Regions from separate parts of the Modestobacter sp. VKM Ac-2978 genome, predicted to be linked through region 1. Evidence: riboswitches for the same ligand, from Rfam matches in the RefSeq annotation. Region 1 holds a riboswitch; the other holds the start of a gene.

Evidence for each region. Region 1 has a riboswitch for cyclic di-AMP ahead of O2W53_RS22950 (peptidoglycan DD-metalloendopeptidase family protein). Riboswitches for the same ligand answer to the same signal wherever they lie in the genome.
Region 2: another riboswitch for cyclic di-AMP. It lies ahead of O2W53_RS00350 (LysM peptidoglycan-binding domain-containing protein); the one in region 1 lies ahead of O2W53_RS22950 (peptidoglycan DD-metalloendopeptidase family protein).

The regions. Positions count from the first base shown of each region.
Region 1 covers NZ_JAPVBP010000012.1:20,459-26,286, reverse strand. The annotation lists gene O2W53_RS22955 (DUF305 domain-containing protein) at 1-9, opposite strand, end outside; gene O2W53_RS24015 (DUF6153 family protein) at 91-684, opposite strand; gene O2W53_RS22950 (peptidoglycan DD-metalloendopeptidase family protein) at 846-2,042, opposite strand; cyclic di-AMP (ydaO/yuaA leader) riboswitch at 2,168-2,323, opposite strand; gene O2W53_RS22945 (QsdR family transcriptional regulator) at 2,500-2,778, shown strand; gene O2W53_RS22940 (AraC family transcriptional regulator) at 3,013-3,978, opposite strand; gene O2W53_RS22935 (LLM class flavin-dependent oxidoreductase) at 4,147-5,238, shown strand; gene O2W53_RS22930 (NADP-dependent oxidoreductase) at 5,364-5,828, shown strand, end outside.
Region 2 covers NZ_JAPVBP010000001.1:69,760-75,587, reverse strand. The annotation lists gene O2W53_RS00360 (DUF5926 family protein) at 98-1,036, opposite strand; gene O2W53_RS00355 (cytochrome P450) at 1,112-2,323, shown strand; cyclic di-AMP (ydaO/yuaA leader) riboswitch at 2,551-2,649, shown strand; gene O2W53_RS00350 (LysM peptidoglycan-binding domain-containing protein) at 2,674-3,540, shown strand; gene araA (L-arabinose isomerase) at 3,674-5,197, opposite strand; gene O2W53_RS00340 (L-ribulose-5-phosphate 4-epimerase) at 5,194-5,828, opposite strand, start outside.

The DNA of each region.
Region 1 (5,828 bases):
GCGGGTCATGCTGGGTCTCCTGTCTGAGGGATGTGGGCATGCGTGCAGGACCCCGGGACAGCGGGAGCTGTCGGGGTGCAGCTGCTCGGCCTAGATCCGCAGGAGACAGAGAGCGGAGAGGGTGGGTGGTCGAGGCTGCCTCGACCACCCGGTGGGCCAGCGGGAAGGTGTGGGCGAGCCGCGGACGGGCGGGATCGCCACGCCTCGGCGGAGCACTACGGCCCTGAGAACCATCAGCCCCGCGAGCAGGACGGCGAGGCACACCGCCAGGACGTGGGCGTCGTGCCACGGGGCCGGCAGGCCGCTGGACCCGGTGGCACCGTCGGCGTCTGCCTCTGGTGTGGCGGCACCGTGCCCGTGGTCGGGCATCGCACCTGCGACGGGGCCCAGATGGACGGACGCTGCCGGTACACCAACCGCGGCAGCCGCACCGACCGATGTGGACCCGTGCCGCTGGGCCGAGCCCGCGGCCACGCACTGCACCCCGTGCATGGCGAAGACGGCGGCCAACAGCAACAGCGCCGCCCAGAGCCGTGCCACCGGGACCACCTCCCCACACGACGGTACGACGGCCTGGCTGGCGCGCCCGAGAGGGCTGTCGGCCCCTTGGTCGGAACGCTGGCCCCGATGCCGGTCCGCCCCCTGCTCGGTCGCATCTCGCGCCAGGGTTCCCGCGCGGGTCATCCCCCGAAGCCGACCCCGACGGACCCCAGGGGAAGTGACACCCGGGCGCTCCCCCACGCTGATCATGACCGCACCACGGCGCGAAGTGCCCCCTGCAGCGACTGCTCGGCGGCGCTGACCGCCCAGCGGGGTCACCGAACGAGGTTCGAGGCCTGTCGAGGTCAGCCGCAGCTTCCGCCCAACGGCAGGCCGCGGGCGGCCAGCCACGGAACCGGGTTGCTGCGGTTCTGGTAGAGCCCACCCAGATGCACTTCGAAGTGCAGGTGCGGGCCGGTGGACTGACCCGTGTTGCCCACCAGCGCGATCTGCTGCCCAGCGGACACCTGCTGTCCCGCGTCGACCGAGTAGCTGTCGATGTGCCCGTAGAGGGTGATCGAGCCGTCCTCATGCTCCAGGTAGACGGCCAGCCCGAAGCCGGATGCGGGGCCGGCCTGGAGCACCACGCCGGCTTCGGGCGCATAGATCGGTGTGCCGATCGGGGCGGCGATGTCCACGCCGTGGTGCATGGTCCCCCAGCGGGCGCCATAGCAGGAGGTCACCCGCCCCGACGTCGGGATCCCGGCGCCGGAAGTCGACCGCTCACCTCCCCGGGAAGCCGCACCGTCCAGCCGTTCCGCCAGTAGTGCATCGACATCGCCACTGCTCGGTTGCTCCGTCGGTACCGCAGTGACATCGCTGCCGGCCGGCTGTTCCATCGACCCCGCAGCAGCATCGCCGCCGAGCGTGACCACCCGCTCCCGCGCCTCCTGCAACTGCTGCTCCAACGCGGCCCTGTCCCCCACGGCGGCGTCGTAGGTCTGCTGCGCCGCGGCGAGCTCGTCGTTGGCGACCCGTTCAGCCTCCGCGGCGGATGCGGCGGCCGCATCGCGGGCAACCACGGCGGCCTTCGCCGCCTCGGTGGCCGCCTGCTGCTGGCGCTGGACGACCTCGAGCTCGTCCAGTCGCTCGCCCCGGTCATCACCCAGCAGCTCCAGCGTGGCGGCTCGTTGGAGGACTTCCTCGGGGCTGCCTGCGGCGAAGAAGGCCGAGGCACTGCCGTAGGCGTCAGCGCCCATGTAGCTCTGCCGGGCCAGTGCGACGACGTCGGCTCGGGCCTGCCCGACTGCTGCCTGCGCAGCCGTCAGCTCGGCCTCCCGGGCATCGGCCTCCTGCCGGGCTGTGAGCAGCGCAGCCTGGGCGACCAGGCTCCGATCGGCGACCGCCTCAGCCTCCACCGTCAGCCGCCGCAGGGTCTCCTCTGCCGCCACCACCGACGCCTCGACGCTGGCCAGCGCGGCCTCGGCCCCGGCGAGTCCGGGTTGGCCTGCCGGGGCCGGCGGGGGCTCAGGTGCGGCGTGGGCTGCCGGACCGGTGAGCACCAGCAGCAGGGCAGCACCGGCGGCCAGCGTCGGCGCAGTGACCGCGGCGCGCCATCGGGCGCGGCGGCGTGGGTGGACAGGGTGCTGCAAGACGGTGTCGTGCGACGTCGCCAACGCGGCGAGCTCCGTTCTCCCTCACCGTCTACCGAGTTAGCTGACGGGTTCGGGCCGGAGACAGCCCTACTCGCTGCGGCGCACTGGCCACGTGAGATTCACCCCAGGGAACGATGGGTCCCCGGTCTGCCACCGCGCGAGCGGTGGCAGTTCGACGGGGTCTGCGCGAGGACCTCTGGGCGAGATCGGGGCTCGGGCGGACCGGCCGAGACGCTACAACGAACCCCGATGAACGTCACAATCCAGTAACAGCAGCCAACCATCGCGGCCGGCCGCACCATCCGGGGCCAGTACATGTGCAGGCGCCACAGGCGGCCGATCACGCGGACGCCGCAACCACGGCATGCAGGTCTTCATGGAGAACGAGGGCGAACTGGCGCTGCGCCTGCTCACCACCCGCGCCGCCGACTTCCAGGCGCGGCTGCTGGGCCGGGTCCGTGCGCTCCTCGCCGAGGCCCTCGACGCCGGCAAGATGTGCAGCGACATCCCGCTCGACGACCTCGGCTACGTCGTCGTCCGCATCATGGAGTCCTACGTCTACCTGACCCTCATCACCGGCGAACAGCCCGATCCCGACCGCGCCGGCCGCGTCCTGCACGCACTCCTGCCGCTGCCTGACTGATCCGGTGGTCGAGCGTTGCACCTGCCGGGGTGGACCTGGACCCCGGCCGACCGGACGGACCCATGGCCTCGGCCATGCGCGCAGTCCAGATCACCGAATCGGTGGCCCGAGCTCCTGAACGTCGTCGGCCATCGTCTTCGATGCCGTCCTCGCCTGGAACCGCATGTGAGAGACATGCCCTAGCTGTCACCGACGTCCTGGCTGGGTACAGCTAGAACGGCGGTGGCGTGGCACTCAACATGCGTCACCGAGATCGCCGGCGACGACCCCGGTGCGTCGGTGCCGGTCGCGGAAGCGCCCGGGGGCTTCGTCGTGGGCACGGCTGAAGGCCCGGCTGAACGCGTGCACGGAGGCATAACCCACGGCTCGTGCGATGGACTGCTGCGGTTCGTCGGTATCGCGCAGGCGAGCGGCCGCCAGGTCCATCCGCCAGCGCAGCAGGTAGGCGGTGGGGCTCATGTCCAGGGCGGCGGTGAACCGCCGCGCCAGGGTCGCTCGGGACACTGCGATGCCGGTTGCCAGGTTCTCCGCCGTCCAGGCCCGCTCCGGTGCCTGGTGGATCAACGTCAGGGCGGCGCTCACGACCGGGTCACCCAGCCCAGCCAGCCAGGACCCCGGCTGGGTCGCCGTCTGCGCTGCTGCCCAGGCCCGCAGCGACTGCACGAGCAGCACGTCGATCATCCTGTCCAGCAGGACCGAGGAGGCCATCCCGGGCTCGGTGAGCTCACGGCCCAGGATGCGCACGGTGTCCTGAAGGTGGCCGGCCCCCGCACCCGCTCCCACGTGGACGACGTCGGGTAGCGCGGTGAGCACGCGAGTTCGTGCCCCGGGGTCCTGGAGGTAGTGGACCGTGACGATGCGGGTGTCCACCGGCCCGATCCCCAGCCGGACCACGTCCCCGACCTCGCGGGCTCGAGCAGCGGCGGCACGGTCGCACGATGCCGCGGAGGCCCACGGTCGGCTGGTCAGCTCGTGCACGGTCCCCGGAGGCAGCAGGACGACGTCCCCGGACTCCAGCCGCCGTGGCGGGCGCGAGGAGGTGGTCAGCCACGCGGATCCCTCGGTGACCGCGTGCACCGCCGCTCCGGGGTACCGGTCCAGGCGCACTCCCCAGCTGCCGGCGGCGCCGCTGGCCTCGATGCGGGTGCCGATCGAGCCGGTCACGCCGGCGACCCGCAACAGGTCGGCGAGCAGGTCCACGCAGCAACTGTACGTGCGCCGCGGCGGACGACCGGTGCTGTTCCGGGCCGGGTGAGTCAGACGGGCACGCTGTTGAGCTCGTGGGACAACGACGGCTGCCCTGCCCGTGCCTAGCGTCGACGGTGGTCGCGGAACACCCCGACTGATCGCCGACCATCGGAGCCACACGTGCAGCAGTTGGGGTCTGCGGGACCGACGAACAGGGTTCCGCTGTCCGTCCTGGACTTCGGGCAGCTGTCCGCCGGACAGACCAGCGCCGAGGCCCTGGCTGACACCACGCGGCTCGCCGAGCGCGCCGACGAGCTGGGGTACAAGCGGTTCTGGGTCTCCGAGCACCACGCCACCCCGTGGCTGGCCTCCACCTCCCCCTCGGTGCTCCTCGCCCACCTCGCCGCCCGGACAGCGCGGATCCGGGTCGGCTCCGGCGGTGTCATGCTGTCCAACCACCCACCGCTGGTGGTGGCTGAGCAGTTCGCGCTGTTGGAGGCGCTGCACCCCGGACGCGTGGACCTGGGCCTCGGACGGGCGCCCGGCGCGGACCCGGTGACCGCGGCAGCGCTCCGGCGTTCACCCGCAGGGCTCGGCGGCGAGGACTTCGCCCACCAGGTGGACGAGGTCCAGGCGATGCTCGGGGTGAGGGCACCCGCGCAGGCCGCCCCGTCGCGGGCGCACCACCCGATCAGTCCGACGCCACGCGCCGTCGGCGCACCCGTCATGTGGTTGTTGGGCTCCTCCGTGTACAGCGCCCAGTTGGCCGCTTCGCTGGGCCTGCCGTTCTGTTTCGCCGGACACAACGGCGTACCTGCCGCAGCGGTGGCCGGCGTCCTGGACCTGTACCGGAGCTCGTTCCGCGACGACGTGGACACCGGCGCCCACCCGCATGCCATGGTCAGCGTCAGCGTGCTGGCCGCGCGCACCCAGCACGAGGTCGTGCGACTCGCCCGGCCGGGCCGCCTGCAGCGCTTCGCCGAGCGGACCGGGCGCGCGGTGACACCGTTCCTCAGCCCCCATGACGCCGCCCGGGTCCGGCTGGACCCTGCTGAGGAGCAGGCCATGTTGGCGATGCCCGAAGGCGGTGTCGCCGGAACCCCTGACCGGGTGGTCGGCGTGCTCGAGGACCTCACAGCCGCGACCGGCGCCGACGAGCTCCTCCTCTGCTCCTTCGCGCACGGCGCGGCGACCCGGGTGCAGACCCTGGAGCTCCTCGCCGACGCCTGGGGACTGACGTCGGCACCCCTGCCGCAGGCCATCGCCGGCTGAGCCGGTCGTCACCACCACACGCACTCACCACGTCGACCGCCGGGCGATCCCGCCGCACCTCCCCGTCTCAGGGCGTCGCGGCTCGATCAGCCGTGCAGCGAAACCACCAGAACAGGAGCGCCACAGTGAGAGCAGTTCGGTTCCACGAGTTCGGCGGCCCCGAGGTACTGCGCCTCGAGGAGGTGGCCGAACCCCACGCCGGCCCGGGTCAGGTGCGCGTGCGCGTGCACGCCTGCGGCGTCAACCCCGCCGACTGGAAGATCCGCCAGGGCGATCTGGGCGGCGAGCTACCGCAAGGCGTCGGCCTGGAGGTGTCCGGGGTCATCGACGAACTCGGCGCCGGGGTGAGCGACGTGGGCCTGGGCGACCGGGTGTTCGGATCGACGTCCGGCGGCGCCGCCGACAACGCCCTGCTGTCCGACTACGCCCGGGTCCCCGACGGACTGGACCTCGTCCAGGCCGCGGCCCTGCCGGTCGCGGTCGAGACCGCAACCCGCGGCCTGGACCTGCTCGGTGTACGGGCCGGTCACACCCTCGTGATCAACGGTGCGGGTGGCGCCGTGGGCACGGTGGCGACCCAGCTGGCCATC
Region 2 (5,828 bases), on a different contig from region 1:
CCACGGTAGTTGAAGGACTCCGTCCCTCTCCCGCCTCGCAGGCTCGGCGCGAGCCTCCGGACGGGGCCGACGCGCGGTCTGGGCAGAGGGTCCTCGCTCAGCGGAGCGTGACCTGCCGGGACAGCAGCCCCGCGCGGGCCCGTCGCTCGTCCGCGTCCAGCGGCTCGGTGACCGCCAGCGCAGCGTCCAGCCGGGAGTGCAGCTCGGCCGAGGGGCCGGCCCACTCGGCACCGGGCACGGCGCCGGGCACGTCCCACACCGGGACGACGAGCCCGAGGGCGCGGAAGGCGCCGGCGTAGCGGGTGCCCTCCCCCAGGCTCAGCTGCTCGGCCGCGCCGAGCCGGGCCAGGGCGTCCAGCAGCGCCTCCTCCGGCTCGGGGCGCACCCAGCGCACGTGGCCGCGCTCGGTGGTGGGCCGGCACCAGTAGGCGGCCTCCAGCCCGTCCAGCCGCACCGTGGGCATCACCATCTCGTTGGCCTGCTGCAGGCTCGCGCGGGCGGTCGCGTCGACGTCGGCGCCCTCCAGCCAGAACTCGAAGTCGTCGTGCACGGTGACCTCGAACGGAGCCGAGAGGTCCAGCAGCTCCTGCAGCCGCGGCCCGGCCGAGCCGGCGGCACCGATGGGGCCCGGGTCGACGGGGGCGCCGGCCGGCGCCTCGAGCGCGGCGGCGAGCGCGGTGCCGAGGTCGCGGCTGACGTCGTCGGAGGAGGTCTGCAGCTGGACGCCGAGCAGGATCTCGCCGTTGGCCCGCACCAGGGCAGGGGTGCCGCCGGGGAGCACGCTGGCCAGCGTGACCGACCGGCCCTCCGTGGTGGTCAGCTTGGCGGTGGCGGCCGGCACGAGCTCGCGCAGCGCCACCCAGTCGACCTCGCCGGGCAGGCCCTCGAACGGGCGGAGCACCGGCTGGCCGTAGCCGGAGCCGTGGCAGTGCTTGTAGCGGCGACCGGAGCCACAGGGGCAGGGCGCCTTCGGGTTGGTCTCACCGTCGGTCGCGGCAGGGGCGGCGGGGCGGCGGCGGGTCGTGGAGCGGGCCATGCCTGCGAGCGTAGGAGGCGCCGTCGGCGACCGGGGGACGGCGTCCCGTCCGGCTGCCGCCCGTAGGCTCTGCCGGTGACACCGGCTCCCGTCCCGTTCGACCTGACCGACCCCGCGCTGGTCGCCGATCCCTATCCCGCGTTCGCCGTGGCCCGCGCCGCAGCGCCGGTGCAGTGGGACGAGCGGCAAGGCCTGTGGCTGGCCTTCGGCCACGCCGAGGCCAACGCCGTCCTCCGGGATCGGCGGCTGGGCCGGATCTGGTCGGACCGGACCCCCACCGAGCGGTTCGAGAGCTTCAACCTGATCCACCGCAACGCCATCCTGGAGATGGAGCCGCCCACGCACACCCGGCTGCGGCGGCTGATCAGCGCGGCGTTCGCCCGCGGCCACGTCGAGCGGCTGCGACCGTGGGTCCAGGACCTGGCCGACTCGCTCGTCGACTCCCTCGTCGAGCGCTCCGCCGGCGCGACCGGCGTCGACGTGCTGTCCGGCATGGCCGAGGAGCTGCCGGTCGCAGTCATCGCCGAGCTGCTCGGGGTGCCGGCGGTCGACCGGCCGCTGCTGCGCCCGTGGTCGAACGCGATCGTGAAGATGTACGAGTACGGCCGGACGTCGGAGATCGAGGCCGACGCCGAGCGGGCCGCCGCCGAGTTCGTCGCCTACCTGCGCGAGCTGGCCGCCGAGCGGCGGACCGCACCGGGCGAGGACCTGCTCACCCACCTGGTCACGGTGCGCGACGCCGAGGGCGACCGGCTCACCGAGGACGAGCTGGTGACCACCTGCATCCTGCTGCTCAACGCCGGCCACGAGGCGACGGTCAACGTCAGCGGCAACGGCCTGCTGGCGCTGCTGGAGCACCCCGACCAGCTCGCCCGGCTGCGCGCGGACCCGGCCCTGCTGCCGACGGCGATCGAGGAGCTGATGCGCTACGACTCACCGCTGCAGCTGTTCGAGCGCACCGCCACCGAGGACGTCGAGATCGGCGGGGTCACCGTCGCTCGGGGACAGAAGATCGCCGCCCTGCTGGGCAGCGCCAACCGCGACCCGGCCGTCTTCGTCGACCCGGACACCCTCGACGTCGGACGCGCGGACAACCCGCACATCTCCTTCGGGGCCGGGGTGCACTTCTGCATCGGTGCCCCGCTGGCCCGGGTGGAGCTGCAGGCCTCCTTCGGTGCACTGCTGAGCCGGACGTCCCGGCTGGAGCTGGCCCGCCCGGCCCGGCGCCGCCCGGAGTTCGTCATCCGCGGGCTGCAGGACCTGCCGGTCGTGCTCACCGGCCGCTGAGCCGTTGCGCCGGGAGACGACCTCGGGGCACCGGCGCACGCCGCGTCCATGATCCGTCACAGCTCGTGCTGACCGCGTCGGGGAGCCCGGGAAAGCTCGTCGCCGACCGGCTCCCGCGGCCGACGGCCTGCCTACCGTTGTCCCCGTCCGCCGCACGGCGGGCTCCGGACGACGGCACCGCCGAACCTGCCCACCGTCGCCCGGACGTCACGAGACCACGGGCAGGCGCGGGGGACCCACCTCGCAGGACCAGGCCTCCGGGCCTTGGGGTGAAGCCGCAGCACGCGGCCGGGCAGCTCTCGCCCGAACCCGACAGCTAACTCCGCAGGCGGCGAGAGGCACACACACCCATGCTCAATCGCTTCACGGCACGGCGCGACCGCTCCACCGAGCGCTCCGCCTTCGCTTCGGCGGCACGCCCCGCCATGGTCGTCGCGGCAGCCGCGGCGATGTCCTTCGGGGTCATCGCACCGGCCGCGGCCCACACCGGCAGCCACACCGTCAGCCCCGGTGACACGCTCAACGAGCTGGCCGCCAGCCACGGCGCCACCTGGCAGGACATCCACGCCGCCAACCGCGACACCATCGGCAGCAACCCGAACGTGCTGCGCGTCGGCCAGGTGCTGACCATCGGCGGAGGGGCGGCCCCGGCGGCTGCACCGGCAGCCGCACCCGCGGCGGCGACCGGCACCTACGTGGTGCGCTCCGGCGACACCCTCGGCAAGATCGCCGCCCAGCACGGCACCACCTGGCAGGCCCTCTACGCCGCCAACCGCGGCACCATCGGCGGCGACCCGAACGTGCTCCGCGTCGGCCAGACCCTCACCCTCGGCGGCGGGGCGGCCGCACCTGCGGCCCCGGCACCCAGCCGCCCGGTCGAGCAGCCCGCCAGCCGCAGCGCCGACCGGACCGCCAGCGGTGACCCCCGGTCCATCGCCCGGACCATGGTCGCCGAGCGCGGCTGGGGCCCCGGCGAGTTCGACTGCCTGGACGCCCTGTGGGAGAAGGAGAGCAACTGGGAGACCACGGCCGACAACCCGAACTCCAGCGCCTACGGCATCCCGCAGGCGCTGCCCGGTTCGAAGATGGCCTCGGCCGGCCCGGACTGGCGCACCAACCCGGCGACCCAGATCACCTGGGGCCTGGGCTACATCAGCGACCGCTACGGCACCCCGTGTGGCGCGTGGGCGCACTTCCGGGCCAACAACTGGTACTGATCGACCAGCGCGACGGGTCGGTCGGCGCGGTCAGGCGCTGACCGACCCGCACTGGTGGTCCGGGCGACCGGACCACCGGACCACCGGCACGACGACGCCCCGGCCGGGCAACCGGCCGGGGCGTCGTCCGTCCTCAGAGGCGCTGGTTGAGCCGGTGGTAGGCCGCGCTCCAGCGCAGCTCCTTGGCCAGGCTGCGCCGGGTGGTGTCGGCGTCGATGAGCACCAGCTCGGTGTCGAACACCTCCGCCAGGTCGGTCAGCTCATCGGCCCCCAGCTGGGTGGACAGCACCGTGTGGTGCGGCCCGCCGGCGGTCAGCCAGCCCTCGGTCGCCGTCTCGAAGTCCGGCCGGGGCTCCCAGACCGCCCGGGCGACCGGGAGGTTCGGCAGCGGCTCGGACGGCTCGACGACGTCGATCTCGTTGGCCACCCAGCGGAACCGGTCGCCCAGGTCGCACCAACCGACCGTGATGCCGTCGGCGGGGGCGGCGGTGAACACCAGCCGGGCCGGGTCCTCGCGGCCGCCGATGCCCAGCGGGTGCACCTCCAGCCGCGGCTTGTCCCCGGCGATCGTCGGGCACACCTCGAGCATGTGGGCACCGAGGATCTTCGGGGTCTCCGAGGCGAGGTCGTAGGTGTAGTCCTCCATGAAGGACGTGCCGCCGGGCAGCCCCTGGGCGGCGACCTTGAGCACCCGCAGCAGGGCGGAGGTCTTCCAGTCGCCCTCGCCGCCGAAGCCGTAGCCGTCGGCCATCAGCCGCTGCACGGCCAGGCCGGGGAGCTGGCGCAGGCCGCCGAGGTCCTCGAAGTTGGTGGTGAACGCACCGAAGCCGCCCTCGGTGAGGAACTGGCGCAGGGCCACCTCGATCCGGGCCTGGTAGCGGACGCTGTCATGCCGCTCCCCGCCCGGGCGCAGGTCGGCGTCCATCTCGTAGAGGTCGCCGTACTCCGCGACGACCGCGTCCACGGCGGAGTCGGCGACCGCGTCGACCACCTCGACCAGGTCGTTGACGCCCCAGGTGTTCACCGACATGCCGAAGCGGATCTCCGCCTCGACCTTGTCGCCCTCGGTGACCGCGACGTTCCGCATGTTGTCACCGAACCGGGCCAGCTTGAGGCCGCGGGCGGCGGCCGCACCGGCGGCGGCGCGGGCCCAGGAACCCACCCGGGCCTGCACCCGCGGGCTGCCCGCGTGGCCGGAGACGGTGGTGCGCGGCGTGCGCAGCCGGGTGAGCATGAACCCGTACTCCCGGTCGCCGTGGGCGGCCTGGTTCAGGTTCATGAAGTCCATGTCGATCGTCGCCCACGGGAGGGCGGCGTCGGCCTGGGTGTGCAGGTGCAGCAGCGGCTTGCGCAGCGCGTCCAGCCCGGAGATCCACATCTTCGCCGGCGAGAAGGTGTGCATCCAGGTGATGACGCCGAGGCAGTTCGGGTCCTCGTTCGCCGCGCCCATCATCTTCCGGATCGCACCGGCGTCGGTGAGCACCGGCTTCCAGACCACCCGGACCGGGACGGCGTCAGCGCCGTCCAGCGTCGCGGCGACCCGCTGCGACTGCTCGGCGACCTGCTGGAGGGTCTCCTCGCCGTACAGCCCCTGACTGCCGGTGAGGAACCAGATCTCCGAACCCTCGAATGCCACCTGCTGCTCCTTCGTGCTCATCGTTGTCCGTAGACGTTCTGGTAGCGCGCGTACAGCGAGTCGATGTCCGCCTGCGCGATCGGCTTGGGCTCACCCAGCTGGCGGGAGAGGTGCACGGTGCGGGCGACGTCCTCGGTCATGACGGCGGCCTTGACCGCGGCCTTCGCCGAGGGCCCGATGGTGAAGACGCCGTGGTTCTTCATCAGCACCGCCGACGAGCGGTGCCCCTGCAGCGTCTCCACGATGCCCTGGCCGATGGAGTCGTCACCGATCAGCGCGAACGGCCCCACGGGGATGGGCCCGCCGAACTCGTCGGCCATCGCCGTGAGCACGCAGGGGATCTCCTCGTGCCGGGCCGCCCAGGCCGCGGCGTAGGTGCTGTGCGTGTGCACCTGGCCGTTCACCTCGGGCATGTTCCGGTAGACGTAGGCGTGCGCCGCCGTGTCGCTGGAGGGGGCCCGGACGCCGTCGACGGCGTTGCCGTCGAGGTCGCAGACGGTGATGCCCTCCCAGGTCAGCTGGTCGTACTCGACGCCGCTGCCCTTGATGACGAACAGGTCCTCGCCGGGCACCCGCTCGGACACGTTGCCCGAGGTCCAGGTGACCAGCTCGTAGCGGGTCAGGTAGGTGTGCAGGTGGGCGACGTGCTCGC